DNA from 2 places in the Bacillus sp. GW823-FHT06B01 genome. Region 1 is predicted to be linked to the other one. Evidence: riboswitches for the same ligand, from Rfam matches in the RefSeq annotation. Region 1 holds a riboswitch; the other holds the start of a gene.

Region 1 (11,063 bases):
TATTTTAACACCTATTTTATTACTCTCTATTCTCTTACTATTTATTAAAAGTGTATTTACACCACTCGGGCAATCAGGACCAGCAATGCAAGAGTATCAAACTTCTCCAATCTTCAAAGGCTTTATGGAAGGATACTTAACGATGGATACCATTTCTGCGCTTGCATTTGGAATTATCGTTGTAAATGCCATTCGCTCTAAAGGTGTGAAGGATCGTAAATCCATTGCCATCGCAACAGCGAAAGCAGGACTTATTGCCGCTACTGGTCTCGTACTTGTATATGGTGCACTTGGCTGGCTCGGTGCAACTAGCGTCTCGCTCGGATATGCACAAAATGGTGGACAATTACTTACTGTTATCGTACAGCAATTATTCGGTCCATACGGTTTACTTCTATTATCTCTAATCGTTACACTCGCTTGTCTAACAACTTGTGTTGGACTTGTATCTGCGTGTAGTCAATATTTCTCAACATTATTGACTAAATTTTCATACAAAATGTTCGCGAGTATCATTTGTGCATTAGGATTATTAGTTGCCAACTTAGGTTTAACGAAAATTATTGCCATCTCTGTTCCAATTCTACTTGTTGTATATCCAGTTGCAATTGTACTCGTCCTACTATCGTTACTTCATAAATATTTCGGTGGATATCGTTCTGTTTATGTAGGTGCTTTAATTGGAGCAGCAATCGTAAGCGTATTTGACGGATTAAAACAAGGTGGCATTTCAGTTTCATTTATCACACCATATTTTGAATTTATCCCTTTATATAATGAAGGAATTGGCTGGCTAATACCAGCATTAGCCGGGGCTATTATCGGCCTTACAATCGCTAAGTTAAGCGGTGCGAAAAAAGTTCCCTTAATAACCGATTCCCGCGAAGTAAAAGCATCCTAAAAAACTCCCGAAAGGGAGTTTTTTACTTTTGATAAACAGTATGATTAAAACTGCTTATTTTATATGCTTTCGTATAATATTCGATATTTGTATCCACTGTTTCTACTTTGACAACATCGTAGCAATCTTCTTGCTTTACTAAAAATAAATAGTACTCTTCTGTCGCCTCAACAATTGCAATTTTATCTGTTTCAACATTATATTGTTCACAAAGCGCTTGTAATGCGTTCACATAATCCCCTAATTTTTTAGACTTATCCATGCCAAATATCGTTTGAACTAACATACACTCTCTCCCCTTTGTATGTATTGTTAACAACTCAATGATAACGCTTACATTTATTAACGTCAATAAAAAGATTTGGCGTAAACTAATAATCAGCGGAGATCCCCCCCACTGATTAAAGTTTCACTTTATCATTTCGTCAATTGATGTCTAAACGCATAAATAACTGCCTGTGTTCGGTCACTTACATTTAGCTTATTTAAAATATTACTCACATGTGTCTTTACTGTTTTGAGGGCAATAAACAATTCATCTGCAATCTCTTGATTACTTTTCCCCTCTGCAATTAATAACAAAATTTCAGACTCTCTTTCTGTTAACTCCTCATGCAAAGGTTGTTCTTTCTTCTGACGCATACGAGACATCATTTTACCAGTAACTTTTGGCTCTAATACCGTTTCTCCATCATAAGTAGCTCGTACAGCGTCTGCTATATCACTCGCTCTTGATGTTTTTAATAAATAACTTGTCGCTCCAGCCTCAATAACAGGGTACAATTTCTCATCATCTAAAAAGCTCGTTACAACTACAATTTTCGCTTCTGGCCATTCCTGAATAATAGTACGTGTTGCTTCAACCCCATCCATCTCATCCATGACAAGGTCCATCAAAATAATATCTGGTCTTAATTGCAGTGCTAACTCTGAACCTTTTCTTCCATTTTCAGCTTCTCCAACTACTTCGATATCTGGCTGCGTTGATAAATATGCTGATACACCCATTCGAACCATTTCATGATCATCGACAAGTAACACTTTTATCATGATTCTCCCCCTCTCTCAATCATAATCGGTACTTTTACTTCTATTTGCGTCCCTTTAGCGGGGAAACTAAGTACTTTTAATGTCCCACCAATTTCATGAACACGCTCTTGCATTGATCTTAAACCATATGAACCAGCCTTATTCACTCCGACTTCAAATCCAACGCCATCATCAATAATTTTTAGAATTGCATATTGATCAATTTTCCGAAGACGTACTTCCGTTTTCTTCGCTTTCGCATGTCGTAAAGTATTGGATAAAGCTTCTTGCACAATACGAAATAAATGATCTTCTACACCTTTTTTCAATTCTATTGGCTCGATTAGCCATTCAATTTTCATATGTTGCTTTCGCGATAATTCCGTCAATAATTCCTCTATGCCTTGTGTCAGTTTCTTACCTTCTAATTGTACAGGACGTAAATGAAGAAGCAATGCTCTCATTTCTGATTGCGCATTTACAACCATATTTTCAACGAGCTGCAACTGCTTGTTTGTCGTTTCTGGAATTTCAGCTACTTGTTCATTAATAGCCGACATCATCATCGACATTGCAAAAAGCTGCTGACTTACAGAATCATGCAGCTCCCTCGCCAATCGATGCCTTTCTTGGGATATCGCTTCTTGTCTCATCTCTTCATTCCAATGAGCTCGTTCATTCGTTACTTTTTGAAAGAGTCCAGCTTGCTCCTCTAATCGACGAGCAAGACCGATTACTTTTCGTTCTACTTCATGAAATTCATCATCTGCAGTAAACGAAACATCGCTCGGAAAATTCCCTCGCTCCACTTCAAATAGAAAAGTATTTAATCCTTGTATACGCTGCTCTATATAGTAACCGATTGCATACCCTACAATTCCCCCGATAAGTAAACTTGTAGTCATAATAAACAAGCCAATTGGAACAGAAGCGATGGATTCCTTCCATAATAAATCATACACTTGTTGCTCGCTTTTCCATACATATACAATTGTACAAATGAGTGCGATACTAACAGAAGACAACATAGAATAACGAATATACATCCACGAAATATTTTTTTGTTTCTTCATTATACTTTCCTCACTTCCGTATCGCCTACGATAAGCGAAGAAATAATTTTAATACGACGAGGAGCTTCTTTATACTGCTCTGTTCTAAATGTAACATTACGATTAAATCCTGTCTCTTCATGTCCTGGCAGGAGCACACGTCCGACAATAACAGAATGATTTAAAGACAGCTCAATATCATATGGCACGTATAAACGAATATTACCAACGATACCTCGGATAACAATTACCGTTTCTCCTTCTGGAATCATAGCAGTTGTTAAATCTATTTCCACATCACAAGCACCATATTGAACATTAATATCCTCAAGTTCATAAATATGATCCATCATTCGCACATTACCTACAAACATGTTTTTTAAATATGGTTCTGTACGATAAATTTGCTTCTCTTCATCTATATATCCTTTTTCTTTAATTTCAACCTTCATTGCTTTTTTCTGATGTCCTTGTTGAATCAATTGATAACCAATTAAAGCTAAACAAGCAAAGACGACAAGAACAAATGCTGCTGATGAAAATAAGAAGAATAAAAATACGATACCACCAACAAATAAAAAGACATTTCCCCTTACATAACGATTCTTCTTACGATAATGCCTTCCAAACATAAGCATAATAAATGCAAAAATGAGACCACCTGGTTCAAAATGTCCAAGTATCATATCAAGAAAAAGACCGAATCCAAATATGATGAGGAGCATCCCCATTAATTGTGTTTTTGAAAATTGTTTCTTCATTTCAGCTCCCCCCTTCTTGTTACATATACATAGAAGAAAAGGCATTGCTTTCCAACACCTTTTCTCCTATCACTATATCATAAGCCTGTTTTATAATATACTACTATTATTTTGTTAACTCTTTCGTTAACGATACATCATTCTTCTCTTTCATTTCACGCTCAAGCTTTGCAATCTTCATATCAAATGTGTCACGTTCATGCTCCTCATTTATACGAGATTCTAAGTCGCGAATATGATCTTCAATTTCTTCAAAGCGTAAGAACGGATTATTTTCATCCATTTTATGCATCGCTGTATTCATACGACGATTTGCATGCGCCATATTTTCACGTGCCATTAATTCCATACGCTTTGCGTTCATTTCTTTTAATTTATTTTTCATTTCTGAAAGACGACGCTCTAACTCATCAATTTGCTCTACAACACCTGCATACATTTCTTCTAATCGAGTTACTTGCCCTTCATAATACGCTACTTCTTCTAACGCACGCTCATGTAGCTGTAATTCGCCTGCTTCTTGAGCGACGATCGCTTGCTTTGATCTTTTATTAACGAAATAACGTGCTTGCTCAAGCTCACGAGCGAAATTAGATTTTAATGTTTTGTGGCGCTCAATTAACTTCTCAATTTTTGTTATTTCACGCTCACTATCGCGTAAATATTGGTTTAACATCGCGATTGGATTTTTTCTTTCTTTCTCATCTAACACATTATGAAAATCTGCTAAAATTGCATCGCGTACACGTCCGAATAAAGATTGTTTCATTATAATCTTCCTCTCTTCTACTTTATAAATTTGATTTAGTTTTTTATTAGTTTTTCATTAACTTGTTCCACTCATCTTCAAAGTTGCTATATGGTTTAGAACTTTCTGGTGCAGAATCAACAACTACATTTTTTTCTTTTTTCCACTCACGGTATCCGTAGTATAAAACTACTAATGCTGCGATACCAATTAATGCTGGGGAATGAGAAAGGGCGATGGACAAGCCGATCAAACCAACAATACCCCAAGCTAACTTTCCAAAAAATGATTGTGCTCGCACAAATGATTTATAGCTCCAGTACACAACTCCTGCTCCAATTGCGAATCCTATAATACCAGCAAGACTACCAAGAGCAATTAAAGCTAAAATACCAGCCGCGATAAACACTAGAAATTGTTTCATCTTGTGCTTGCCTCCCTTCGATTTGATACTCTTATCTTAACTATTTTTTCACTTTTCCATAACGAGCTTAAGAACCGTTTTCGACTCAGACTTAAGACTGAGTTGCATTCAGCCTTTTGTAAAAATATGCGGTAGGATAGGATGATTCACTCTTTTATCGCACATAAAAAGCCGTACAGAGAACATTCTCTGTACGGCTTTCATTACTATTCATAAACTTCATTTTAAATTATGCTGTTTTGTGATACTCTTTCTTTCCCGCTACTTTAGAAAACCTCGGGAAACCAATTAATATAGAAATAATTCCACATACTCCAACTAAAATCGGATAAAACGCATATGGTAACAATTCAATCGGAGATAACGCCGCAAATCCTGCTGCCGTTAACATTTGCGCACCATACGGAATTAACCCTTGCACACAACATGAGAAAAGATCTAATACACTCGCTGATTTACGAGGATCAATTTCATATTGATCTGCAATATTTTTCGCAAGTGGACCTGTAAAAATAATAGAAATCGTATTATTCGCTGTACACATATTCGTCATACTCACTAAGCCAGCGATACCGAACTCTGCTCCTTTTTTCGAACGAATGTTACGAGTTAAAATATTCATTAAATATTGAATACCACCATTATATTGAATCAGTTCGACCATACCACCAATTAAAATAGCAAGTAATACTAACTCCATCATACCGCCCATTCCAGTCGTTACACTTTTAAAGAAACTCTCTAACGTGTAACTCCCATCTAAAAGACCTATAACGCCGGATAGTACAGTTCCACCAGTTAACACAATAAGTACATTCCAACCAAGCAATGCTGTAATAAGTACTCCTGCATACGGTAAAATCTTTATCCAGTCAAAGCTATGCGCTTTAATCTGCGTGTCACTTCCTAAAGTAACGATTACTAATAGTACAATTGTAATAATAGCTGCTGGTAATACAATTAAAAAGTTCGTTTTAAACTTATCTTTCATTTCTGTTCCTTGTGAACGTACAGCTGCGATTGTTGTATCTGAAATAAATGATAAATTATCCCCAAACATCGCCCCACCAACAACAGTAGCCATCGTAAGTGCAATAGAGATATCAGTTTGCCCACTAATACCTACAGCTATTGGTGCTAATGCAGCAATTGTTCCCATTGAAGTTCCCATCGCTAATGAAATAAATGCCCCTATAACAAAAATTCCAGCTACGATAAATCCTTGCGGTAAAATGGATAACGCTAAATTAACTGTAGAATCAACGCCGCCCATCCCTTTTGCTGTTTCAGAAAATGCTCCTGCAAGTACAAAAATCAGAACCATAATCATAATATCCGGGTTCCCTGCACCTTTAGCAAATCGTTCTACTTTTACATTAAAACTTTCTTTACGATTCATTGCTAAAGCGACTCCTACAGCAATTGAAATTGCTACAAGTATCGGCAATTTATAGAAATCACCTGTAATAATTCCAGAACCAATAAATAGCGCCAAAAATATCCCAAGTGGTAATAAAGCCAAACCATTTCCTCTCGTTTCTTTCAAAGTACCATCTCTCCCTAGTTTCAACCTTTTTCTAATGAATAACAAAAGACCTCTTCCAATGAGAAGAGGTCTTATACATCTATAAGGAACGCTCTTCTCATCTTTCAAGCACATGCTTGCTGGATTTGGCACAGCACTCTGAAATCGAGTCCGCTGCCGAGGCATCGTAGGGCCAGTCCCTCCGCCTCTCTTTATAAGAAGGTTTCATATTTATTTTTTAATAATAATTTCTTCCCTAACTTTACTCGCTTACAAAACAAAAGTCAATTATTTTTTGTATAGATTTTTTTGGTAATTATACAAAAATTTGAATACAACAATCATTTTAACTTTTTGATTTCTTCTTCCAATATTGAAATCCAATAAAATTCACTATTTTTTATTGCATCTATTATCCATTTCGTAGTGTACCAAGCTAACTCGTACTCTTCTTTTGTAACATCGCCACTTTTATAGGCGTCCTCTAGCTCATCTTCATCTAGTACATACATCTTACCGTTCGGTAATAACACTACATCTAAATATAAATCATCAAAATACGGTAAACCACGGTCATCAATTTTATATTCTTTCGCCACATCGATATAATATTGCACTAATTTTTTCTGATCATCTAACATAGCTGTAATCGCAAAGTTTTTCCCGTCTATAAAATATTGAATCCACGTATATTGATTCCCTGCGATACAAAGTTTTTTACCATCATATTCTTTACAACTATGTTCTCTTACCTTTTTTATGTCTAATATTCCTAGCATTCCTTCTTCTACTTGCTTAACCGTATAATCCTTCTCTATTAGTCGCTTCCACGAAGAACCGTCACCATATTTACGTTTCATTACGTCCGCTTCCCTTCTATATAGAAAAGCCCCCACATATTATGTGAGAGCTTGTTCAAATTATAATTAAGCTGCTTGCTTATTAGAAATTTCTTTCAAATAAGCTTGTCCTTTTTCAGCGTCATACTGACCTTCCCACTTAGACATAACTACAGCTGCTAAAGAGTTACCTACAACGTTAACTGCTGTACGAGCCATATCTAAAATACGGTCAATACCAGCGATGAATGCTAAACCTTCAGGTGGAATACCTACTGTACCAAGTGTCGCTAATAATACAACGAATGATACGCCTGGTACACCTGCGATACCTTTTGATGTAACCATTAATACAAGTAATAATGTAATTTGTTGTGTAATAGATAAATCAATACCGTACATTTGTGCTAGGAAAATAGCCGCAATTGCTTGATATAAAGTTGATCCATCTAAGTTAAATGAATAACCTGTCGGAATAACGAAAGACGTAATTGCTTTCGGACAACCGAATTTCTCCATTTTCTCCATGATTTTCGGTAAAACTGTTTCTGAACTCGCTGTAGAATATGCTAAGATCAGCTCGTCTTTTAAAATCCTAAAGAATTGGAAAATGTTAATTCCAAATATTTTCGCTGTAAGTCCTAAGACAACTACGACGAAGAAGATCATTGCTCCATATACGACAATTAGTAATTTCCCTAATGGAATTAATGAAGCTAGACCGAATGTAGAAACTGTAACACCAATTAGTGCAAACACACCAAATGGTGCAAATTTCATAACTTGGTTTGTTACATAAAACATTGCATCAGCTACACCTTGGAAAAATTGAAGAACCGGTCTTCCTCTTTCACCAATTGCTGCTACACCTAAACCAAATAATACAGAGAAGAAGATAATCGCAAGCATATCTCCGTCAGCTAATGACTTCATAATGTTCGTTGGAACAATATTTACAAATGTATCTGCAAATGAATGACTTTGCACTTGCTCTGTCGTATGTGTATATTTCGAAATATCTGTCTTCGTTAACTGATCCATATTTACGCCTTTTCCTGGTTGGAAAATATTCGCAATTAATAGACCGACAATAATTGCAATTGTTGTAATAATTTCAAAATAAAGAATTGTTTTCCCGCCTAGTCGGCCCAGTTTTTTTACATCACCAACACCAGCAACCCCAACAACAATACTTGCTACAACAATTGGTACAACGATCATTTTAATTAATCGGATGAAAATATCACCAATTGGTTGTAAATATTTCACAACCGCTGGATTATCAAAGAAAATCGCTCCAACTGCAATACCAAGCGCAAGTCCTATTAATATTTGCCATGCAAGTCCTATTCTTTTCATATTTGTTGTAACCCCCTCTTCGATGTGTCACTCTATCTCTCATTCTATCTCTATAAAACTTGAAATTAAGAGTATTACATATTATTCGACAATTCACTACATTTTGTCCCTGTTAAAAATCATAAATCAAAATTTTAAATCTGACAACAAAATAAGTTTGCCCGAACACAAATAATTTTCTTGACAAAAACAAAGCCCATGTCAGAAAACCTCACATGAGAACGATTCCTTATCAGTGTTTTATTGGATTCCTATCTAATATTTCACTATATAAAACAAATGCATTATTCCCTTTATTTTACATAAAAACCCCAAAAAAATACATCCTTCTTACACGAACAAAAAGTGCATCTACCATGACAATTACCGTTAAAAAATGATAAATTCCGACAAAACTTAGCAACTTTATAAAATTTTCTTTACATTATGGTTACAACGATAGACACTCTTCTTCTTATGATATATAACATTCATAGGGAAAGGAGCCAGACAACCATGAAAAAGAAATTTGCAGCGTTTAGTGTTTTAGCAGCAGGAACACTTTTTGTTTCTCCGTTACTTTCACCCGTATACGCTGAAACGAATCAAGATAAATTATCTAATATTCAATCTGAATTAGAAGGAAAACAAAATGACTTACAAAATAAATCAGCTGAGAAAGAACAAATAGAAAAAGAAATTCAAGAATTACAAAAGAAAATTGATGACTTAACTACTTCTATTAATAAAAACGAAGCTGAATTAAACGATACAAAAAAAGAAATTAGTAAAACACAACAAATAATTACTGAAAAAAAGAAACATATAGAGCAATTACAAACAAACATAGATACGCGTCAGGAAGTTATTAAACAACGTTTACAATCTATGCAAGAAAAACCTCGTACAAACATCATTACAGAGGTATTAACAAATTCTACAAACATTGCTGATCTTGTTGATAATATGTACTCTGTAAGTTTAATTTTAAACAATGATACAGATATTGTTAAAAAGCAAACAACTGACCAAAATGCTGTGACGAAAGAAAAAGAGACTGTTGAGAAAAAAGAGCAACAACTGAAAGAATCCGAGCAAAAATTAGAACAAAAACAGCAAGAATTACAAAATAACCAACAACAGCAGCAAACATTTATTAGCGATCTACATACGAAAGTAGCAAAAGTAGATTCAGAGATTGAAGGATTAGAAGAATCTAAAGGCATTTTAGAAAATCAGCGTCAAGCTGTTCAAAAAGCAATTGAAGAAGAAAAACGTGCCGAAGAGGCTCGTAAAGCTGAAGAAGCTCGCAAGGCGGAAGAAGCTCGTAAACAAGCTACTACATCTGCTCAAGCAGCTCAAGCAGCTCCAACACCACACGATACAAATATTGGTGGGTTTATTAAGCCAGCAGCTGGATCAAAAACTTCTGGGTTTGGCGTGCGCTCTATAGATAACCATAAAGGAATCGATATCGCAGCCTCAGGAACCGTTCCAATTATTGCCGCTGCTGATGGTGTTGTTATTCGCTCAGAATTATCATCTAGTTACGGAAACGTTGTATACTTATCTCACCGTATAAACGGAAAAACATATACGACAGTATATGCTCATATGAGTAGCCGTTCTGTATCAAATGGACAAACTGTAAAACAAGGCACTCAACTTGGATTCATGGGAAATACTGGACAATCATACGGGCAGCATTTACACTTCGAACTTCACCTTGGAGAATGGAATGTCGGCAAGACAAACGCAGTGGATCCATCTCCTTATATCGGATTATAAAAAAACTCGGTGCATACCGAGTTTTTTTATTTCCACTTCACACACTATAGGCATTCCACATAGACTACAACTAAATGCCTATATTTTACGAGGTGAATCATATGAATACACAATTACAACAGAAAATAGAAGAAGCTAGAGAAACTTACATTGGCCGGTTATTTACATTTGGCGGCTCAGCATTATTTTTAATCGGATCATTCATTGCAGTCGTCACAGCCTATAAAGCGTATAATCGTTTAGTGAATATACCTACAACATAATAAAAAGACGGAGAAATCTCCGTCTTTTTATTATGCAAACATTTTAAATACGCCTATCGCATTTAAAAATACAATAATTACCGTTACTGGAATAACATAACGAAGCAAGAAGAACCAAATATTAAATAATGTTTTCCCTTTCGTTTCCGTAACTTCTAATTCTTTCATTAACATTTCTTTACTCATTTTATTTGGTACGAATAGCGAAATGGCTAGTACTCCGAGCGGCAGTAATACATTACTTACCGAAAAATCGACGAAATCAAAAAATGTCTTACCAAATATTTTCACATCACTCATAATTCCAAACGATAATGCTGACGGGATTCCAACTGCAAAAATAAGAATACCAATTAATAATGATGCTGACGGACGCTTTTTCTCATTATCTTTCG
Region 2 (21,080 bases), on a different contig from region 1:
TAGAGTTCTCTTCATTCTTTTGCTTTTCAACATTAATTTCTTTATAGTTTGGATTCATACCAAACCAAGATGCACCTGTTGTAAAGCCAGCATTCATTTCATCGTTCCACTGCATAGGTGTACGTGAATTATCGCGGCAAGAAGCCCATATAATTTCCATCATATCTTGATGTGATACGCCCTCTGCAATTTTCTCTCGATATAAATTTTTAATTGCTACATCATCATAATCTTCAATATTTGGGAATTGAACATTTGTCATCCCAATTTCTTGTCCTTGATAAATAAACGGTGTACCGTGCATAAAGAAATACATTGCTCCAAGAGCTGTTGCACTTTCACGCCAATATTGTTTATCATCTCCCCAAGTTGAAACGATACGTGGCTTATCATGATTCTCAATATATAAAGCATTCCATCCTTTATTTTCTAACCCTTTTTGCCATTTCGTTAATACCTTTTTCAATCCTACAACATCAAGATCTTTCTTCTTCTCTGCATCCCATAAACTTAAATGCTCGAATTGGAATACCATATTGAACTTACCTTGCTCTTCTCCAACCCAAAGCTCAGCATCTTCAATCTTAACGCCATTCGCTTCACCAACAGTCATAATATCGTACTTAGAAAACGTATTTTCTTTTAACTCTTCTAATAAAGGTTGAATACCATCCACATTCATATGTTTATCAAAAGATGGTACATACTTTAATTCTTTTGGATTTGGCATATCTTTGAAACCATCTTCTTTTTTAATATGGCTGATTGCATCCACTCGGAAACCATCAATTCCTTTATCAAGCCACCAATTAACTGTATCGTATAACACTTCGCGAACTTCTTTATTCTCCCAGTTTAAATCTGGTTGTTTACGCGAGAATAAGTGTAAATAATATTGTCCTGTTACTTCATCATATTCCCATGCCGAACCATTAAAAATACTTTCCCAGTTGTTTGGTTCCGCACCATCTTTACCATCATGCCAAATATACCAATCACGCTTCTGATTGTCTTTAGATGAACGTGACTCAATAAACCATGGATGTTCATCACTCGTATGATTAATAACTAAATCAATAATAAGCTTCATATCACGCTTATGAACTTCATCTAGTAAAGCATCAAAGTCTTCCATCGTACCAAATTCATCCATGATATCTTGATAATCACTAATGTCATAGCCATTATCATCATTAGGTGACTTATACATTGGACAAATCCAAATTACATCTATACCTAAATCTTTTAAATAATCCAGTTTTGCAATAATACCTTGTAAATCTCCAATACCATCACCATTTGAATCCATAAAGCTACGCGGATAAATTTGATACGCAACCGCTTCTTTCCACCATGTCTTTTTCATAGTCATTCTCTCCTTTTGCATCCCATCAGAATTTTATGCAAACGTTTTCGTAACACTATCATAACAAAATATGAATAGTTTGCAACTGTTTTCATTGAACTCTATGTAGATTCCTTATTCTTATGCTTTATTTATTTCTCACAAAAGCAAATCTCATTCCTCACCTGCTCTTGTCCACGCACGTTACATACACTTTTCATATATTAATAAAAAGCACTGCTTGTTTTAGAAAGGAGTGATAAATTGAAACAAACAAAATTAACAGGTCGTATCGTCGTTCCTTCAGACCCGGACTATGACGTAGCCCGAATGAATTTAAATTTAAGCATTCCAAAACTCCCTTACGTTATTGTTTTTTGTCAAAATCAAAATGATGTCTGTAACGCCTTAAAATGGGCACGCGAACGTCATGTACCATTTCGCTTAAGAAGCGGACGTCATAGCTATGAAAATTTTTCTCTTTTAAATAGAGGACTTATTATTGATGTGAGTGAAATGCATCGTATTACTGTTAATACAGATAAATTAACAGCAACAATTGAAGCTGGTGCAAATCTTGGCACTGTTTATAAAGAGCTTTGGAATTTTGGTGTGACAATACCGGCTGGTACAAGTGCAAGCGTTGGAATTGTTGGATTAGCCCTTGGCGGTGGCATCGGTATGCTTTCACGCTTATTTGGATTAACATGTGATCAATTAGTAGAAGTTGAAATAGTACAAGTGTGTGGTAAATTTGGAGCAAAAATCCTTCGCGCAAACGAACATGAAAACCATAACTTGTTTTGGGCGTGCCGCGGTGGTGGTGGTGGAAACTTTGGAATTGTTACTTCTTTAACTTTTCGAGTCCATCCTATAAAAAATGTATCAATCTTCTCAATTACATGGGAATGGGAAGATTTTATCGCTGCATTTCAAGCGTGGCAAAACTGGGCACCTTATATAGGCAAACGTCTCACTTCATCAATTGAATTATTCGCAAAGCAACGAAATAAAATTGAAGTAAAAGGTGAATTTGTTGGCTCTCCCTCTGAACTCCATTCCTTATTATCTCCTCTTCTTGAAACTGGTACCCCCTCTCTCTTTATAGATGAAGTTCCTTATATAAAGGCTGTTGAATTTTTTAATAGTGGTAACATCCCTGAAAACTTCAAGCGCTCCGGTTCCTATGTATATAAACCGATTCCCCTTAAAGGAATTCAAATCATGCAACATTTTCTTTCTCATGCTCCAAATAAAGATGCGAGTATTTGGCACCAATCGCTTGTAGGTGCTGTTGAAAATATTCCCCCTACTGAAACAGCTTATTTCCATCGTAAAGCAATTATTGCGCAAGAATACATTACCTCTTGGAAATGCGATGATGAAGAAAATCGCAATATACACTGGGTTAAAGATTTACGAGAAAGCTTAGATCCTTATACACTAGGTGACTATGTCAATTGGCCCGATATCGACATTAAAAATTGGCAAACTAGTTATTACGGCCCTAACTTTCAAAGATTGCGTAAAGTGAAAACCATATATGATCCTTGCAATGTTTTTCGTTTTCAACAAAGTATCCCACCCTTTCATACGTAAAAAAAGGAAGAACAGAATGCTGTTCTTCCTTTTTACATTGAAAATCGTTCAATTGTTTGTTTCAAGTCTGCTGCTTGCTTTTCTAAATCCTTTAACAATTGATCGATTACTACCATATTTTTAGATTGTTGCAACGTCACACGTGCTACTTCTTGTGAACCAGCTGATGTTTCCTCAGCAATTGCTGCTACAGCCTTCGTCTGTGCTCCGGTTTGATGAATGTGACTCACTTGTTCGTTCATATAGCCACTAATTTGCTTCGTTGCATCGGCAACTTCCATAATACTTGATGACATTTCTTTTAAAATTAATTCAGTAGCTTCCCCACGTTTCGCCTCTTCTTTAGCCGTTTTCACTTGCTCTGTCATTTTCAATGCGACTTGTTGCACTTCTTCTTGCATATTCCGTAATAAATGCGATATATTTCTTGCAGAATGATCGCTTTCATCGGCAAGTTTACGTACTTCTTCAGCTACAACTGCAAAGCCCCTTCCATGCTCTCCAGCACGAGCCGCCTCAATAGAAGCATTCAGTGCTAATAAATTCGTTTGACTAGCAATCTCACTCACAACAGAAACAATATGTTCTACTTGTTTCATTCGTTCTTCTAATTTCTGTACATTTTGCATCGAATTTTCATTTTCTTTTGCCAATGTTTGAATACCTTGAATTAAAGAAGTAAAGACTCGTGTACTTTGCCCTAAAGCTTGAACCATTTCTAAAGACAGCTCGTCAGACTGTTTTGCTTTTTCTTCTACTTCACTCGCAATAGAAGTTGTTGTATCAACAGCAGAAACAATCGCCTGAATGGAAGCTGCTGATTGCTCGGCGCCAGAAGAAATCTCTGCAAGGGTTTCAGACACACCTCGTGCTTGTTTTGTTGCTTCCCCTGTTTGCCTTCTAATTTGCTGAACTTGATTATTTGTATACGAAAATGTAGTATCAATATTTTTTACCATACCTCTTAAGTTCCCTAGCATCATATTAAATGCAACACTTAAAGATTTAATCTCATCATCTGTTTTTGGTAACGGGACATCTTCACGAATATCGCCATCGGCCGCTTTCCTTGCAGCCTCCTCCAACTTTCGAAGTGGTTTAATTAAAAAGATTGCTGCTCCATACGCTAAAATTCCAGACCATACTACACCTAATAACATAACGATAATATTATAAACAGTTTGACTTACATAACTTTGAAAATAATCGTATATCACGTAAATAAAAAATATACTTGTTGAATATGTAATAAAAGCTAAAACTGTAGTAAATAGCATAAGTTGTGTACGTAAGCCAAAGGAAAATGTCTTCCTTTCTTTTTCCATCTCTTCTTTCCTCCTTTTTATAAGTAATATAAGTACTACCTATATATTATTATCCATATTTTCGTTATAGAAAGATATAGGGATTTTAAAAATCATTATTCCCTTGAATATCAAATTACCCGAAAAAAATAAAGGATTCTGACAATTTATGACTAATAACAGAAATAAGGGGCAACATTTGTAAAATATATTTTGACTGGGGGTTTTGTATGATTCAGGTTCAAAATCTAGTAAAATCATTTGGCTCACTTGATGTTTTAAAAGGAATTGATTTAGAAGTAAAAGAAAAAGAAGTTGTTGTTTTAATTGGTGCCAGTGGTTCCGGTAAAAGTACATTACTTCGCTGTCTTAACTTTTTAGAAATGTACGATGAAGGTGAAATTCATTTACAAGGTGAACGAATTGATCCACAGCATTCAAATTTAAACAAAGTCCGTGAAAATGTCGGAATGGTTTTTCAGCACTTTAACCTCTTTCCTCATATGACCTCACTAGAAAACATCATAGAAGCACCTATCCATGTAAAAAAATTAGAAACAACAAATGCAAAGGAAATTGGAAATCAGCTTTTGCAAAAAGTCGGTCTACAAGATAAAGCAGATGTAACTCCCCACCTCCTGTCAGGTGGTCAAAAGCAGCGCATTGCCATTGCACGAGCTCTTGCCATGAATCCTAAAATTATGCTATTTGATGAACCTACCTCAGCCTTAGACCCTGAACTTGTTGGAGAAGTATTGCAAGTTATGAAAGAACTTGCTGAAGAAGGAATGACCATGATTATCGTTACTCATGAAATGAATTTCGCAAGAGATGTAGCTGATCGCGTCATATTTATGGATGACGGAAAGATTGTAGAGGACGCTCCGCCAGCTCAATTCTTTTCAGCTCCATCACATGAACGAGCAAAACAATTTTTACGCAACGTTTTATAATGTAACTTCTGTTTCAAATGAAAAGAAATACATTCATACGGTGCACAACTAATTGTCCAAATAAAATATCTCAGTAACATACTTAAAACCATCCGTATGATCAATATATAGGAGGGGTTTTATGAAAAGAAAACTATTAACCATTGTTGCGAGTATTACATTATGTACATCCTTCATACTAGGAGCCTGTAGTAAGGAAAGTGCTACTACTTCTTCAAATGGTGAAAAAGAATTTCGTTATGCGATGAGTGGCTTATATAAACCTTTTAACTATAAAGAAAATGACGGAAAGCTTGCTGGTTTTGATGTGGAAATTGGTGAGGCACTTGCGAAAAAAATGAATATGAAACCCACTCCTATTACAAATCCATGGGAAACGCTAATTCAAGGTCTACAATCGAAAAAATATGATGCTATATTGGGCAGTATGGCAATTACAGAAGAACGCTTAAAAGCTGTCAGTTTCTCAAATCCTTATTATCGTTCTGGTGCCCAAATTTTTGTGGCTAAAAAGAATACATCTATCTCTTCTCCAGAAGATTTGAAAGGTAAGAAAATTGGTGTTGTAAAAGCTAGTACCTTTAAAGACCTTGTTGCAAAACATACAGATCAAATCACAGAATATGACAGCGATATTACTGCACTTATGGACTTAGAGCCTGGGCGTATTGATGCAGTAATCACTGATCAAATGGTCGGTTTACGTATGATCAAAGAAGGTAAATCAAATATAAAAGAAGCTGGAAAACCATTAAATCTTGATGAAATGGGAATTGCTATTCGTAAAGATGATAAAGAAATGGTTGAGAAAGTAAATAAAGCTTTAGATGAAATCATTAAAGATGGTACGTATGAAAAGATCAGTAAAAAATGGTTTGGGCGTAATATTCTCGGTGAAGAAGAAAAAACGAAGTAAATTAGCTAGTCAAATGTTTCATACATTATGCCCCACTTTTTATGTGGGGTATTTCATTCCCTACCAAAATCCATACAATATGAGGTGACACATATGTTTGAAATTTTTATGTCTACTTATCCCACACTCTTAAAGGCTACTATTGTCACATTACAATTAACACTAACATCCTTATTACTTGGTTCACTAATTGGATTACTATTCGCTTTTTTTCGAATCTCTAACAATAAGATTTTAAATAGTATTGCTCATGTATATATCGCCATTATTCGTGGTACACCTTTAATTGTTCAAATTGCCATTCTCTATTTCGGTATTACATCGATTATTGTCTTCACTCCTTTTTGGGCAGGAGCAATTGCTTTAGCAATCCATAACGGTGCATATATTACTGAAATTTTCCGCGGTTCCATTCAATCTGTCGACCGTGGACAATTGGAAGCCGCTCGTTCTTTAGGTATGCCTTATCCTTTAGCAATGCGCCGTATTGTATTACCGCAAGCATTTCGTCAATCTCTTCCTCCTTTAGGAAATCAGTTTATTATTGGATTAAAGGACTCTTCTCTCGTTGCATATGTAGGGTTGTCCGAATTATGGGGATCAGGTTTATCAATTGCTGCAAGTAACTTCCAACAATTAGATACATACATAATCGTTGGTTTATATTACCTCGTACTTGTTCTTCTATTTACTTATTTTGTTAATCTTTTAGAGAAACGATTACAAAGAAAAGAAACCAATTCAGTTCAATTTAGCAAAAAGAATAAAAAAGAAGTCTCTTTATAAAAAAAGCAAGCCTGAAATGGCTTGCTTTTTCACTGCAAAATATATCAATTTTTACTGATTTACTTTTTTAATACTCTCTTCTTCCTCTATATGTTCCTCACGATATGAAATATTATGAGGATCTAGTCCATTTCCTAAAGAACCATAGAAATGCTCTCTATGCGGATCCACTAATTCACTTCCTTGATAATACACACGTGGTGTATTCCATAGCGCTGCCAAAGCTTTTGTCATTGGCATCTCATGATAGCGTTCCGGCCACATTTCTTTAATTTTCTCTTTTACTAACGGATAGTATTTAGAGCTCATAGCAGGGAACAAATGGTGTTCTGTATGATATGAGAAATTGAAATGTAAAACGTCTACCCAGTGCGGCACTGTTACTGATAAACAGTTCGCTAACGGATCATTTACTGGAACAATTGGATTTAATCGATGATTTGTTGCGATATATGCCATTACAATAAAGTTAGCAATTAACAATGGAATTACATATGCAAATAACCATTTTCCAGGTCCCATAATAAACAATAAACTAATCCAAACAGTCCAAGGCAAAAGAAGTTGAAGCCATACAGATTTTTGATTGGATGACTTAAATTCCTTTATAAAATGAAAGAACATTCGAGTCGAATGTAACGTAAATTGAATGGTTAGTGACAGAAAACTAAAGAATGAACGAACATGAAGAGGCATGCGATATACCCACCTTAAAAACTTACTCTTTTTCAGTTTCTCAAGTGTAGGCCATGCATCTGGATCATTTTCTTCATGTTGTGTATGAACATGATGCGTTGCATTATGCCACTTTCTCCAAAGCTTCGGGCCAGTTGATAATGGCATAAATGCTATCGCGCCTAAAAAATCACGAAGCCATGCTTTTCTTACAACAGTTCCATGTAAAATTTCATGTCCTAAAAATCCAAGTGAAGCAAAACATAATCCAAGAACAATCGCAATTCCTAGATTCGCCCACACATTCAATTCAAATACACCAATCGATATTAACCCCGCCAATGCCACAAGCAAATAAGCCAGTCCACCAAATAAACGTGTAGGAACTGGTTTAAATGCTTTTTTCGGCAAATGTGGTGATACACGTGCTGCATACCACCCAAACGTATGAAGCTCCTTCATCCTTTTGCCCCTTTCTTATGCCGCGTCTTGCGCAACTTACATATATCAATTCTTGCTTCCAGATTGATTTTACTAGCTGATTAAAAAGCATCTATGTATAAGGAAAATATACTCACTCTATCGTCACTTATCTTTTCGCTTTTATTATCAATGAAAAACATTTCTCTTTTTACTCTCTATCAACCTTTCCACATGATGAATCATATCAATAGAATTTCCATATTGTCAACAACTTTTATGACCTAGTAATAAAAGTTGGTTATGTTTTTATAATCATACTTTATTCCACTAAAGAAAAAACATAGATTTTATAGGGTTTTATCCATTATGCATATATATATGCTGACATACTATAGACTCTATCTTATTCAAGAACTCTCTGTGTACACAACAAATAAACTCACCTGAATCTAGCTTTGCACAACTCCTATCTCTTCATACCGACAACACCAAAATTATATTAAAATAATTTTATCTTTCTTTTAATAAAAATAGACTCCTTCTAAAACAGCACACATGAATTTCCTATCATATGGAAATATTAAAAGGAAAATTGTTCTAAAATCGGGAGGTTTCTATAATGACAAGCGATACATTTCCACAATTTCCATTATCTTATTGGATTGAATCTACTCAAGTCCCTGCTTTTCCTCATTTATCTGAAGATACAAAAACTGAAGTTGCTGTTATCGGAGCTGGTATTACAGGCATTACAACTGCCTATTTACTTGCAAAAGAAGGTATGAACGTTGTTTTAATTGATTCTGGTCTTATTTTAAATGGAACGACTGGGCATACAACAGCGAAGGTAACAGCACAACACGATCTTATTTATGATGAATTAATAAATCATTTTGGTTTGGAAAAAGCGAGGCTTTACTATGAATCAAATAATCATGCTCTACAATTCATAAATGAGACGGTGAAAACATATAAAATTGACTGTAATTTCTCAAATGAAGATTCATATTTATATACAACTACTGATAATGGATTAAGAAGTTTATCGAAAGAATATGAAGCCTATCAAAAATTAAATATACCTTGTGACTATGTTCAATCTCTATCGATTCCGATTCCAGTACAATCTGCACTTGTCATGAAAAACCAAGCACAATTCCATCCCCTCCTTTATTTGAAAACACTTTTAGAAAAGTTTGTGGAGATGGGCGGAAAAGTTTATGAACAAACAACAGCTATTGATGTGGAAAAAGGTGATTATCCACAAGTCATTACAAAAGGCGGGCATCGCATCACTTGCAAATATGTTGTCTCTTGTTCACATTTTCCTTTCTATGATGCGAATAGCTTTTTCTTTACGCGAATGTATGCCGAACGCTCTTATGCTCTTGCAATCAAAGCAAAAACGGATTATCCAGGTGGCATGTATTTAAGTATTGATGACCCAAAACGTTCCTTGCGCTATACAACAAATAATGGGGAAAAATTAATTTTAATTGGCGGAGAAAGTCATAAAACAGGACAAGGAATAAACACGATGCTTCATTACGAAGCACTGTATTCTTTTGCGGAAGCAACGTTTGGAGTAGATGAAGTTCCCTATAGATGGTCAGCACAAGATTTAATAACGCTAGATAAGCTTCCTTATATCGGACATATTAACGAAAGAAATCCAAATATATTTGTTGCAACTGGATATCGTAAATGGGGAATGACAACTGGAACTGCTGCCGCTCATTTACTGAAGGACTCCATTCTAAAAGTCCACAATCCCTATAAGGAACTGTATGCACCATCACGCTTCCATGCAAATCCAGATATAAAAACATTCCTCTCCCAGAACATTGATGTTGCGAAACATTTAATTGAAGGAAAGATTGAAACCACATTACGTAAGCCAGAAGATCTCGAAGTTGGTGAAGGATCTGTCGTACATGTTAATGGGAAACGAGCAGGTGCTTATAAGGACAAAGATGGGAAATTACATATTGTCGATACAACTTGTACACATCTCGGCTGCGAAGTTGAATGGAATAATGGTGATTGTACTTGGGACTGCCCTTGCCATGGTTCCCGCTTTTCAATTGAGGGAGATGTTATGGAAGGTCCAGCAGATCAACCGTTAAAACGAGTTGATCATGAGTAAACAAATAAAGAAGTTCAACAGGATTCCTGTTGAACTTCTTTATTTGTTATAAAACCTTTTCAGATAAACTCCGACATAAGAAGGGAAATATTAACATCAAATAAAATAATATATTTATCTATAAATAAAAGGAGGGAATACTATGCAAACTTCAGCTCCACCTCATCTAGAATCTACAAAAACTATCTTTTCAAGCTCTATTACAAAACTTGTTGTTTTTATTTGTTGGCTAGCCATTCTAGCTGATGGATATGATTTAGGTATTTACGGTGCCGTTCTGCCAAAGCTCCTAGAAGACAAAAGCTGGGCACTTTCACCAGCACACGCTGGTACAATTGCTAGCTATGCTTTATTTGGGATGTTTATTGGTGCTATTCTAGTTGGAACCATTACAGATCTAATTGGACGAAAATGGACGCTTATATGCTGTTTAGCACTTTTCTCCATCACAATGGGCCTTGCTGCACTTGCCCCTTCCTCTGAACTATTTGGTTTATCTCGATTTATCGGAGGAATCGGATTAGGCGGTGTTATCCCAACAGCTTCAGCACTTACTGTTGAATATTCACCAAAAAAGCGACAATCTTTTATTTATGCTCTTATGTTTACTGGCTATCCTTTAGGTATCGTGTTAGGTGCTATTTTGTCTATGTTTATGTTAGAAGATTGCGGATGGAGAATTATGTTTGGCATCGGAATGATTCCACTACTCCTCATTCCTTTCATCATTCGTTATTTACCTGAATCCATTCAATTTTTGTTATCACGTAATCGACAAGAAGAAGTGGAACAAATCCTTAATCGTTTTCAAATTGAATTCAATGCAAAAGAGGAAACTCATCAAGCCCCACCTAATATACGAAAGAAAAATGGATTTCTTACGTTATTCTCAAAAGAGTACATAAAAGCGACGCTGCTTTTTTGGATTACTTATATAATGGGAATGTTTTTAATATACGGTTTAAACACTTGGTTACCGCAGATGATGCGCCAAGCAGGATACCCTCTTGGATCTAGTCTATCATTTTTACTTATGCTAAATGTTACTGCCGCTATCGGTGCATTATTTGCTGGAGCAATCGCGGATCGTATAGGGGCTAAATTTGTTATTAGCATCTCCTATCTTATGGCAGCTATATGTATTGGACTATTAACAATTAAACCATCTGTTACAATCATTTATCTTTTAATCGGCCTTGCTGGAATTGGATCAGTCGGTATTACTCAAATATTAAATGCATATGTAACACAATACTTCCCATCCCATATCCGAGCTACCTCCTTAGGCTGGGGACTTGGACTTGGCCGAGTTGGTGCGATTGCTGGTCCTATTCTTGTCGGTATTATTATGACAATGCAATATGACTTAGCATGGAATTTTTACTTATTCTCATTCGCGGGTCTTCTTGCAGCTATATCTGTTTTCTTTATTCCTACAAAATAAAAAAAGAGCACAAACTCACTTGTGCTCTTTTTCATATACTTCAAACAACATATCTCGAAACAATGTATTTAAACTCTCAATATCAATTCCTGATCCCTTTTCAATTCCTTTTACATATTGCTGATAGTAATGAATTTGTTCTTCTAAAAATTGATTCAACACCTCAATTTTTAATCCAACATCTAATTCAGTACCTGCCTTTTTCTTTATTAACAACTGTTCAATTTCATCTAATACGCTACGTTCTAACGATAATTCTGTAATCAATCGACCGAATTCTACAGGTGGTAAAGTTGTTTTCTCCTCTAGCCACTTACAAGCTAAAATAGGACGCAATACATAAAAGTATTTTTTCAATTTTACGTTCTCACCTTGCAAAAATTCACGATAATTTTTTGAAGCCATATGTAAGTAATGATATATCGTTGCTTTCGGATCAAAGTGCTTATCACTCATTTGCTGAAGCTGTTCTGGAAAATGAGAGTTTTTCGAATAGAAAATCGGTGATCGAATCCATTCGAGTAAAGCTGGGTTTGACTTTGCGAATAACTGTAACGCCTTTTTAATATCCCACCCGCTTATATCTAAATCATCACTAATCGGATACTCAATTACATCTCGTTTATCATGAATTGATAAATACCACTCTACCGGATGCATATAAACAAATCTAACATCATAATCACTATCTTTCGATGGAAATCCCCAAGCACGACTCCCTGATTCCACTGCAAATAAAATTTTCACATCATTCTCTTGTTCAATTCTTGCTAACTCCACTCTAATTTTCTCTCTCATTTCATACCCTCTCCATTTTTTGATTATTTCCTTGGAAATTCGACAAATATACTCCTAATTTTACTACATACTAAAATAGCTGTCAGAAAATTCCCGACAGCCTACCAAAATCCTTTATTTTTTACTTGTTCTTTTCTGTTACACTAACCGCAATTCGTTCAAACTCTTTTCGAATCTCCTCTTTATATGCATCTACTTTTGAAAAATCCATAGCAGCAATATATATTCGTTCTAATTTATCACGAACTGATTTCGCTTTCGCTAAGAAAGACATCGCCTCATTCATTTTTGCTTTATATTGAATCGACACGTCACGAATTTCTGTCGCATACTTCTCATCTGTCCCTGGTGTCACAATCAAGGCATACATATCTATAATTTCATCACCTTCGCGGCTCGGAAAATATTCATGTGGTGCGGTGCTATCAAAAATTGCAAACCCTAATTCTCTTACGATAACCATATCAAGACTATTTGGATCAAATCCACAATGATATACTTCAACTTCAAATCCTTTTTCTTCTGCTGCCTTAGCTAATTTTTTAAGCATTGTTGATTTCCCAGATCCTGGGCGTCCTTTTATAAAATAACGATGTGGTAATCCCTCTGTTAAATTAGGAACAAAATCAACTGCTCCTTTCGGTGTAGCTGCCCCTAAAAACCGATGTTTCACAAGCGATTGTTTCCCGCCTTTATCTGTAAATAACTTCTGAATCAGCTGATCGGTTAGTTCATTTGCTTTATTAAAATCAATATTATTAATATATATTTTCTCCCACTCGTCATGTATAACTAGTGCCTCGTTAAAACAAGCGTAAGCAGTTTGAAAAGCCTTGCTTGCTTCTGAAACAAATCGTTCAATTTCCACCTTCTGCTTTCTTAATTTATCTGAGTCCCAAGCAACCCCTAAATTAATATACTCTTCCACAACTCCTGGCATTTTCGGCTCAATAACATGCGGTGATGTTCCATCAACAATTCCTACTTTTAACTTCGGGATAATTACACCATCAACCGATTTATTATCAGAAGAGCAGTGTAAAAATTCAATATCATATCCTTTTTCAACCCACTCGCGACCTATTGCTTTGATTAAAGAAGATTTCCCGGTCCCAGGACCACCCTTTAAAATAAATAACCTGTTTAGCCCTTTTAAATTCTCATCGTATAAATTATGAAATCCTCTAGCTGTATTTCCACCAGCGTAATAATTCAATACATTCCCTGTCACTGCACTCACTCCTTCGCAGCATTCTATTTACATAAGCTACAATATGCGAGCAACTTTATTTGGGTGAATACCTATTTTGTATTGCACGAAAAAAGGAAATGAATTACAATTTAAAGGTAGTGAATATTCAGAAATGAAAACTTAATATGTCTTTATCAAGAGAGGCAGAGGGACCGGCCCTTTGACGCCCAGCAACCTCAGTTTATACAAACTGAATAGGTGCTAATTCCTGCAAAATGCATTGCATTTTGAAAGATAAAACGTAACTATTGTGTACAAAACTCATCTTTCTTGATTATGAAAGGTGAGTTTTTTTATTTCAAAACATATATTGGAGGTATTTAAAATGAAAGTAATTGACCTATCACAAACATTTGAAAACAATATGTCCCAATTCCCTGGAACACCAAAAATCAATTTAGGAGCCATTACAAGCGTTGAAGAGACAGGCTATCAAGTTACAGACTTTCATTCTGTCGTTCATGTTGGCACGCATTGTGATGCTCCTGCTCATTTCATTTCAGGCGCAACGACTATTGATCAATTACCCCTAGATCAATTTGTAGGCGAAGCTGTTCTTATTGATGTAACTCATGTACAAGAACGAAAACTACCTAAAGAAGTATTACACAACGCTGACATAAAAGAAGGAGATATTGTTATTTTCCATTCCAATCTATCTACTAAATGGAATACAGAGGCGTATGAGCAAGAAGCTTTTTATCTTTCTGAAGAATTAGCTGAGGAATTAGTTCAATTAAAAGTAAAATCGGTCGGCCTAGATTTCATTTCTCCTGATGAAGTAACGACAGAAACATCACCAATTCATCACATACTACTTGGGAATAATATTTATTTAATTGAAAACTTAACAAACTTAGATGCCATTCACACGAAACGTTTCTTTTTCTCAGCGGCACCTTTAAAAATTAAAGATAGCGACGGTGCTTTTGCAAGAGCATTCGCTGTAATTTTTTAAACAAACTATACAAAAAAGCAAAGATCATCATTGACCTTTGCTTCTATTTTTTTTATTTAAACTAAGAAAGAATTGCTCAACACGAGGACGTAACCAAGCTAAATAATCTTTCTCTTTCTTCTTTGTACAAGCTATTTCTTCCCCATCTACCATTCCGACAAGCTCTAGCTCTAACAGTTGCCTCGTAAATGCTAACATATTTATTTCTTCTTCTGGATACTCTTCTTTTAATTTCTCCTCAATTTCCCCCAATAAAAAACCGTCACGCATCATTGCCAATGCATCAATCCAAAGTGGCGGCATTTCATATTTTTCTCCTGTAATTGTATCTTTTACAATATAATTCTTTTGCTCTTTTCGAAATTGAATCGTGTGTAAACATACAGTCGAATTTAATGTTAATTCCATCATACCACCTCTTTCATAATATCTGCATAGAAAAAAGGATGCGCGTGCACCCCTTCTTTCTCTAACACTACCGAACCGTTACATGAATAACAAATCTCATGTCGATATTTTCCTCCATTATAAACGAAGTATTTTATAAAAAAAACCCTTCTTGAAACATTTTATAAAATGTTTATATTTACACAACAAGAACACTTTTCTGAAAAATATTTTTCTCTAGCACATTATGCTGTCGGTAAAAAAATTCTACTTTCGTCCCTATTCCCATGCTACTTTGAATCGCGATACTTCCTTGATGTTCCTCAATAATTTTATATGTAATCATTAACCCAAGTCCCGTACCATTCTCCTTTGTTGTGTAAAAAGCATTTCCAATCTTCTCTAGCTTTTCCTTCTCTATACCAAAGCCTTGATCTTCAACAGGAATACACAAATGCCTTTCAGTTTTTTGATATGCACGAATATGAATATCTCCACCTTCTGGCATTGATTCCATTCCATTTTTAATAACACTTGTTTTAATTTTTTATCATCATTATTTATAACAGGTAGATTTCCATCTACTTGCAAATGAAATCTCACTCTATATTGCGCTGCATAACTTTCCATTAGTTGTACAACATATAAAAGGATTTCCTGTATCAAGCTTTTAAATTTGTTCATATAAATATTCCTCATGATCCATACAAAAACTCTACGTGTTACCTCCTTAAATTCTAAGTATGAAATTGCTTTCAGGGCAATATACAACCTTATCATACGAAAAGGAAGGAGACCTCCCCTTCCTTTTCGCTATAACTTATATCCACCTTACCCTATCATGTAGCAGACCATCCGAAAAATTATTATGTCCTATTATAAAATTATTCATATATAAATTTAGATAGTCGCCGTACTTACTTTCTGTATTTAATAATAATTCCTCGACATAGTAAGCACCTTGTCCAAAGTGGTCTAAAAGCAAACTGCACAAGCCTGCATAAATCCCGCACCCTACTTGAAAGTAAGTTGCATTCGTTTTATATTTATGAAAAACTTGGCTACTATTCATTACATTGTACATATACGTCTCGCTATTTTCATAAACGAGTAGCACACCAACCAGATCCTCCCCGGCGATTTCTTCTTCCGCTGGATTAAATACTTTACGATTCCAATTCCATAAATCTTCTACTCGATCTAAGTTCTGTCTAATTACATTGGTCGTATACTCATTAATTCGGTAGAGAAAACCCACTTCCATGTTAAAGTTTTTTCCTAAAATTAAAACTTCCTCATGTGGCATTAAACAACCATAAAACTCTTTCTCTCCTAACTTTACTTTATACTCTGAAGCATATACATCTTCATAAAAATAAAGGGGACGATGATGACTCATATACATCGGATAACTCCATATTGCTTCATCTAGAAATCGCTCTACTGCCCATGAAGCATAAAGTGTATGAGGCTTTATCAGTGCTGTACCATTCAAAAATGACGTATCATGTTCTACTATATAGCATGCTCTTGGCTTTTCCTGTGGACGTTCCTTCATAAGTTCAACGACCATCCATTGAACAACACCTGGATTCATACCTGAGCCTATAATTGCTTTTGTATTTGTAAATTTCTCTTTCTCCTTCTCAAACCTCGTATATCTTTCCGTAAGCTGAAAGCCGATTAAACTATCGTCCTGATCTACTGCCTCATTTTCCAAAGCTGAATTAATATAAAAAATTCCAAGTTCATTACAACAGCTTAAGACTCTGATCGTATCTGCACCCGAAACATCAATAACAACACCCGTACTTTTTTCTTTCAAATGTTGCTTGAATTTCACTACATCTTGAAGGTCGATTTCATATAAAAACAATTGATCTTTCAAATTTGGAAACAACTCATCATAATAAGTCCTATCTTTTTGTTTTATATCAACCAAATGAAATGTAACATTCTTTATCGCTTCATAAATCGGGTCTTTTTCATTTACTATCGCTTGATTTAAAATTGCTAAAACTGCTTTTGCTGCTCCACCAGCACTACCAAGCAATGTAATCGATAACGAATTTGAAAACTGTTCCACCAACAAAACCCCTTTAATATAGTAGTTGAACAGTTCTCCCTCCAAAAAATAAATTGAATATATGAAAAAATGGCTCGTATATATTTTTTATAATTTTGCACAAGATTAGCTCTTCATAGATCTGGCTAATACATTTATATTCAATTCATTTTTCCCCTCACATCCAAATCAAACTAAATAAATAGGCTCGACCTTTTCTTCTGCATATAAAAGAAAAAGCCAGCCCTTTCAACTAGTCTACGGACAATGGACAGATTTCACATGTTGAATATTCACATACATTTTTGCATCACGTGCTTTTAATATTTCAATATGCCCTTCATCAATCTTTGCCATCTTTCCGATTTTATTAGATTCCTCACCTAAATCGAACACCATGATTTTGCCGGACATTTTAATTAGCTGTTCTTCAAATGTTCTAGCTAACGTAATATTTAATGGATTCACGGGGAGTTCATTTTTATTGAGGGCATACGGGACTTGATTTTCTTTATACGGAATTAACCATTTCAAATGCTTTAAAGATATATATACTGTTTTATAAACTGGACTATAAAAAACAATATAATCGTTCATTACACTTGTAACATAACCATGTATTGGAGCATTTCCTGCTACATAAACTTCTGTAAAAATCCCTTTAGAAGTACTTAATACTTTTCTCAAAGAAATGGAAGGTGATTCCCTCTTAATTACAGAATCAACATCTGGTTTTGATATTTCTTCATCATGTGGTCTTAAAAATTTATAATATTGTACATGGTATAAAGATATATATACGTAGTCTTGTCCATTGTAAAGAACAACAATATCATTTCCTACGTCTATTAATACACCTTTAAATCTTTTTTCACCGATTAATTTAACATATATATTTTCTCCAATACTTTTGTTTAACTCATTCATCTGTATCCTCCTTCCTATGGATTTCTTCTTTCCTGTCTTTCATTTCTAAAAAAATAATCAGGGCAAAGTTCTGTTTTAATAGTAAGTAATTCCTTTTCATACTATCGAAATAAGAAATTTTTCTTCTCTTTCCCTCATAATGCCCCTCTTATTTATTAAACATTATTCATCTTCATTCTTTTTACATTTAACTACTTGACTCACACTCTTAATATGATAGTTAATGATATAAATGACTTCATCACAGTTTACTAGTGTAATACATTCTTCATGCACTTCACTTAATAAACCTTCCACGCACTCTGGGCCACCGCGATTAATCTTTACCCACTTATACTTCAAGTCACGTAATACATCGACAAAAGTATCATCATCAGAACAGAAGCATGAAACATAGCAATCGCCACATTTACTTTCTTTCACTTTCTTAACTAGACTTTTCACGTGTTTCAATTGGTAATATACTAATTCACCAAGAGGTAGTTGTAATGTAAGATAATCTCTCCCTAACGATACAAGTACCCCCACTCGACTCTCTGGTCCACGGAGATTTACTTTTACAGTCTCACCGACTAAACATTTAATTTGCTCACAGCATAATACACTCTCCAAATTTATATCCCCTTTCTTATTATCTTCCTCTACTTGATTGTCTTTGTGCACGAGCGCGACCTGAATTATTGCTACTTTCCTTACTATCGTCGCTCTCGTCGCTCTCATCGCTCTCTTTACACTCTACTGTGACACTCTTAATATGGGATACCGCAACTAATATAACTTCTTCTTTTACAATTAATGTAACAAATTCACAAGAAACATCTTGTAAAATACCTTCAACTTTCTCTGGACCGCCACGATTAATTTTCACCCAGCGATATTTGAAGCTTTGAAGTAGCTTTTCAAAGTCATCTTCACATTCACATTCAAACCATCCGCAATCATCTGCTTTACAATCTTTCGCATTTTTTGTAACACTTTTCAGATGACGAATCTGATAGTAATAGAGCTCTCCTTTTTCATTCTTTAATACAAAGTAATCCGAACATACTGCGACTATTGTCCCTTTTTGAGATTCTGGACCACCCCTGTTTACTCTTACAAAAGATCCAATTAAATCTTTCAGAAAATCACAATGAAATAAACTCACGAGAAAACCCCTTCCATTAATTTATAAGCTTTTGCACTGATAGTATATGTATCTGTACAGGTTACGTTCTCTATGTTTGTCCTAGCTAGAAAAAAATATGCTTTTAACATGGTAGACTACTACCTATCAAAATTCGAATAAATGCTAAACGCTCCTTAGGCTTTTAATATCTTCAAACAAAAAAATCCCGTATGAAGATACATTTCTGCATATCTTCATACGGGATCTCCCATAGTTTAATCTTCGTCTTTAACATCCATATCTTCTGGAATTGGTTCGTTCAATATATCTTCCACTAATTGCTTATATTTCTCCATTTGTTCTAAATGTGTATTGAATTGTTCTTTATTTAATAAATATTGCTCTCCATCAAATAATGCACGAATTTTCTTTTGCTGAATTAGCTCTTCAATATACGACTTTGGTAAATTTAAATACTCCGCAGCTTCTTCTACTGTTATATACAACGCGTTCATTCCTTTATTATTTTTTCCTATATACTGTATCTTACTTTATTTTTGTAAACAAATAAAAAAGATTTTGTAAATGCAATTTAAAAAGAAGGTGGATGCATTCCATATATTGTATAATAATATAGTAAGGATTTTTTAAATATAGAATGGTATTACCCATTTACACAAAGGAGAGTTAACATATGGCTACTCGTCACATCATTACAATGTTAGAAAAAACATTACAGGTTGAAACAGAAAACACAATTTCTCATTTAACTACATCTTTATCTGATCGTATTCTTTCTCAAAGCTCAGTAATGCCTGAAAACAATTGTTACCATACAATTGGGGAATGGTACAAAAATCATTTTTTATTCCAACAAGATGATTTCCTTTGGGCTAAATACGCTTTCTATGACGCATATTGTGAAGCTATAAAGGGACAAGGACATCTTACAAAACGCGTCCGTCAAATATTAGAATCATTAGCTCGAATGCATGGAAAACAGTATATTGCGTCTATATTAAATATGCCATTTCCTAACGAACGAGCTAAAGGGACAGCGTAATGTAATACTGTTCTGCGTCAGCAAAACATAGATTCATTGTTTTCTAGGAAGATTTACAAATAAAACGTTCATATCACATGAACTGATGAAACCGGTGTCATTATAATGATTGAAAATATAGTAAACAGGAAAACCCCCATTTGCCTCTCTTATCACTCGAATAGAGAAGTAAATGGGGGTATACTTGTTTTTTTATTATTTCATCATCTGCTTGATCAATTCACGATTTCTCTTCTTAAATACTTCATTATGCGACGAAACCATTCCATACTCACTTGCATCTGGTTGAATAAATTGTTTCGCTTTATTTACAGCATTTCCAGCATCTTGGAATGCTCCCGCGATTAAGTGTAATTTCCCTTCGTGCTTTAAAATATCTCCCGCAGCATATAATCCATCTACAGAGGACTCACTATTCGCATTACCTGCAATATAATAATTATCTATAATCGCAACGTCTAACTCACTATTTTCTAATAACGTAATGTCACGTTCATATCCATGGTTAATAATCACTTCATCAATAGGTAAATGTGAAAGTTCACTTGTTTCATGATTTGTTAATTCTACATATTCAATTGCTTCATGATTATCACCAGCAATTAATTTTGTAATAGAGGTATTAAAGAAACACTCCGCTGAGCTGTTCATAAGTTGCTTCACTTGCGCTTCATGACCAGATAACTCTTCTTTTCTATATGTTAAATAAACCTTTTTCGCAATTGGTTCTAACTCATTTGCCCAATCAATTGCCGAGTTACCTCCGCCTGAAATAATGACCGTTTTATCTTTGAAACGTTTTAACGATTTAACTGTATAATTTAAGTTTGATACCTCAAATCGCTCCGCACCTTCAATTGATAACTTTTGTGGATTCAATATACCACTTCCAGTTGCAACAATCACTGTTTTTGAAAAATGTTCTTCTCCA

Evidence for each region. Region 1 has a riboswitch for S-adenosylmethionine ahead of AC1Q8N_RS16540 (Na+/H+ antiporter NhaC family protein). Riboswitches for the same ligand answer to the same signal wherever they lie in the genome.
Region 2: linked by a shared signal. The riboswitch ahead of AC1Q8N_RS25110 (cyclase family protein) and the one ahead of AC1Q8N_RS16540 (Na+/H+ antiporter NhaC family protein) in region 1 are both predicted to bind S-adenosylmethionine.

What each region holds. Positions count from the first base shown of each region.
Region 1 is NZ_JBXAHR010000003.1:637,735-648,797, reverse strand. Features, by position in the region: gene brnQ3 (branched-chain amino acid transport system II carrier protein BrnQ3) at 1-901, shown strand, start outside; gene AC1Q8N_RS16570 (DUF3922 domain-containing protein) at 924-1,262, opposite strand; gene AC1Q8N_RS16565 (response regulator) at 1,319-1,951, opposite strand; gene AC1Q8N_RS16560 (sensor histidine kinase) at 1,948-3,003, opposite strand; gene liaF (cell wall-active antibiotics response protein LiaF) at 3,003-3,743, opposite strand; gene AC1Q8N_RS16550 (PspA/IM30 family protein) at 3,850-4,512, opposite strand; gene AC1Q8N_RS16545 (lmo0954 family membrane protein) at 4,559-4,915, opposite strand; gene AC1Q8N_RS16540 (Na+/H+ antiporter NhaC family protein) at 5,145-6,461, opposite strand; SAM riboswitch class I at 6,556-6,661, opposite strand; gene AC1Q8N_RS16535 (ribonuclease FAU-1 family protein) at 6,782-7,300, opposite strand; gene gltP (glutamate/aspartate:proton symporter GltP) at 7,367-8,638, opposite strand; gene AC1Q8N_RS16525 (murein hydrolase activator EnvC family protein) at 9,134-10,405, shown strand; gene AC1Q8N_RS16520 (hypothetical protein) at 10,507-10,668, shown strand; gene AC1Q8N_RS16515 (sodium-dependent transporter) at 10,699-11,063, opposite strand, start outside.
Region 2 is NZ_JBXAHR010000007.1:71,795-92,874, reverse strand. Features, by position in the region: gene AC1Q8N_RS25170 (glycoside hydrolase family 13 protein) at 1-1,366, opposite strand, end outside; gene AC1Q8N_RS25165 (FAD-binding oxidoreductase) at 1,610-2,944, shown strand; gene AC1Q8N_RS25160 (methyl-accepting chemotaxis protein) at 2,977-3,903, opposite strand; partial or broken gene AC1Q8N_RS25155 (HAMP domain-containing protein) at 3,919-4,104, opposite strand; gene AC1Q8N_RS25150 (amino acid ABC transporter ATP-binding protein) at 4,479-5,201, shown strand; gene AC1Q8N_RS25145 (ABC transporter substrate-binding protein) at 5,323-6,117, shown strand; gene AC1Q8N_RS25140 (amino acid ABC transporter permease) at 6,211-6,903, shown strand; gene desB (Delta(10) desaturase DesB) at 6,955-8,040, opposite strand; gene AC1Q8N_RS25130 (FAD-dependent oxidoreductase) at 8,621-10,147, shown strand; gene AC1Q8N_RS25125 (MFS transporter) at 10,290-11,591, shown strand; gene AC1Q8N_RS25120 (nucleotidyltransferase domain-containing protein) at 11,607-12,389, opposite strand; gene AC1Q8N_RS25115 (PRK06851 family protein) at 12,511-13,620, opposite strand; SAM riboswitch class I at 13,770-13,882, shown strand; gene AC1Q8N_RS25110 (cyclase family protein) at 13,967-14,599, shown strand; gene AC1Q8N_RS25105 (hypothetical protein) at 14,627-15,007, opposite strand; partial or broken gene AC1Q8N_RS25100 (ATP-binding protein) at 15,186-15,649, opposite strand; gene AC1Q8N_RS25095 (S-adenosylmethionine decarboxylase related protein) at 15,807-17,072, opposite strand; gene AC1Q8N_RS25090 (LSm family protein) at 17,310-17,978, opposite strand; gene AC1Q8N_RS25085 (hypothetical protein) at 18,141-18,590, opposite strand; gene AC1Q8N_RS25080 (hypothetical protein) at 18,610-19,125, opposite strand; gene AC1Q8N_RS25075 (helix-turn-helix domain-containing protein) at 19,362-19,601, opposite strand; gene AC1Q8N_RS25070 (hypothetical protein) at 19,781-20,149, shown strand; gene AC1Q8N_RS25065 (NAD(P)/FAD-dependent oxidoreductase) at 20,345-21,080, opposite strand, start outside.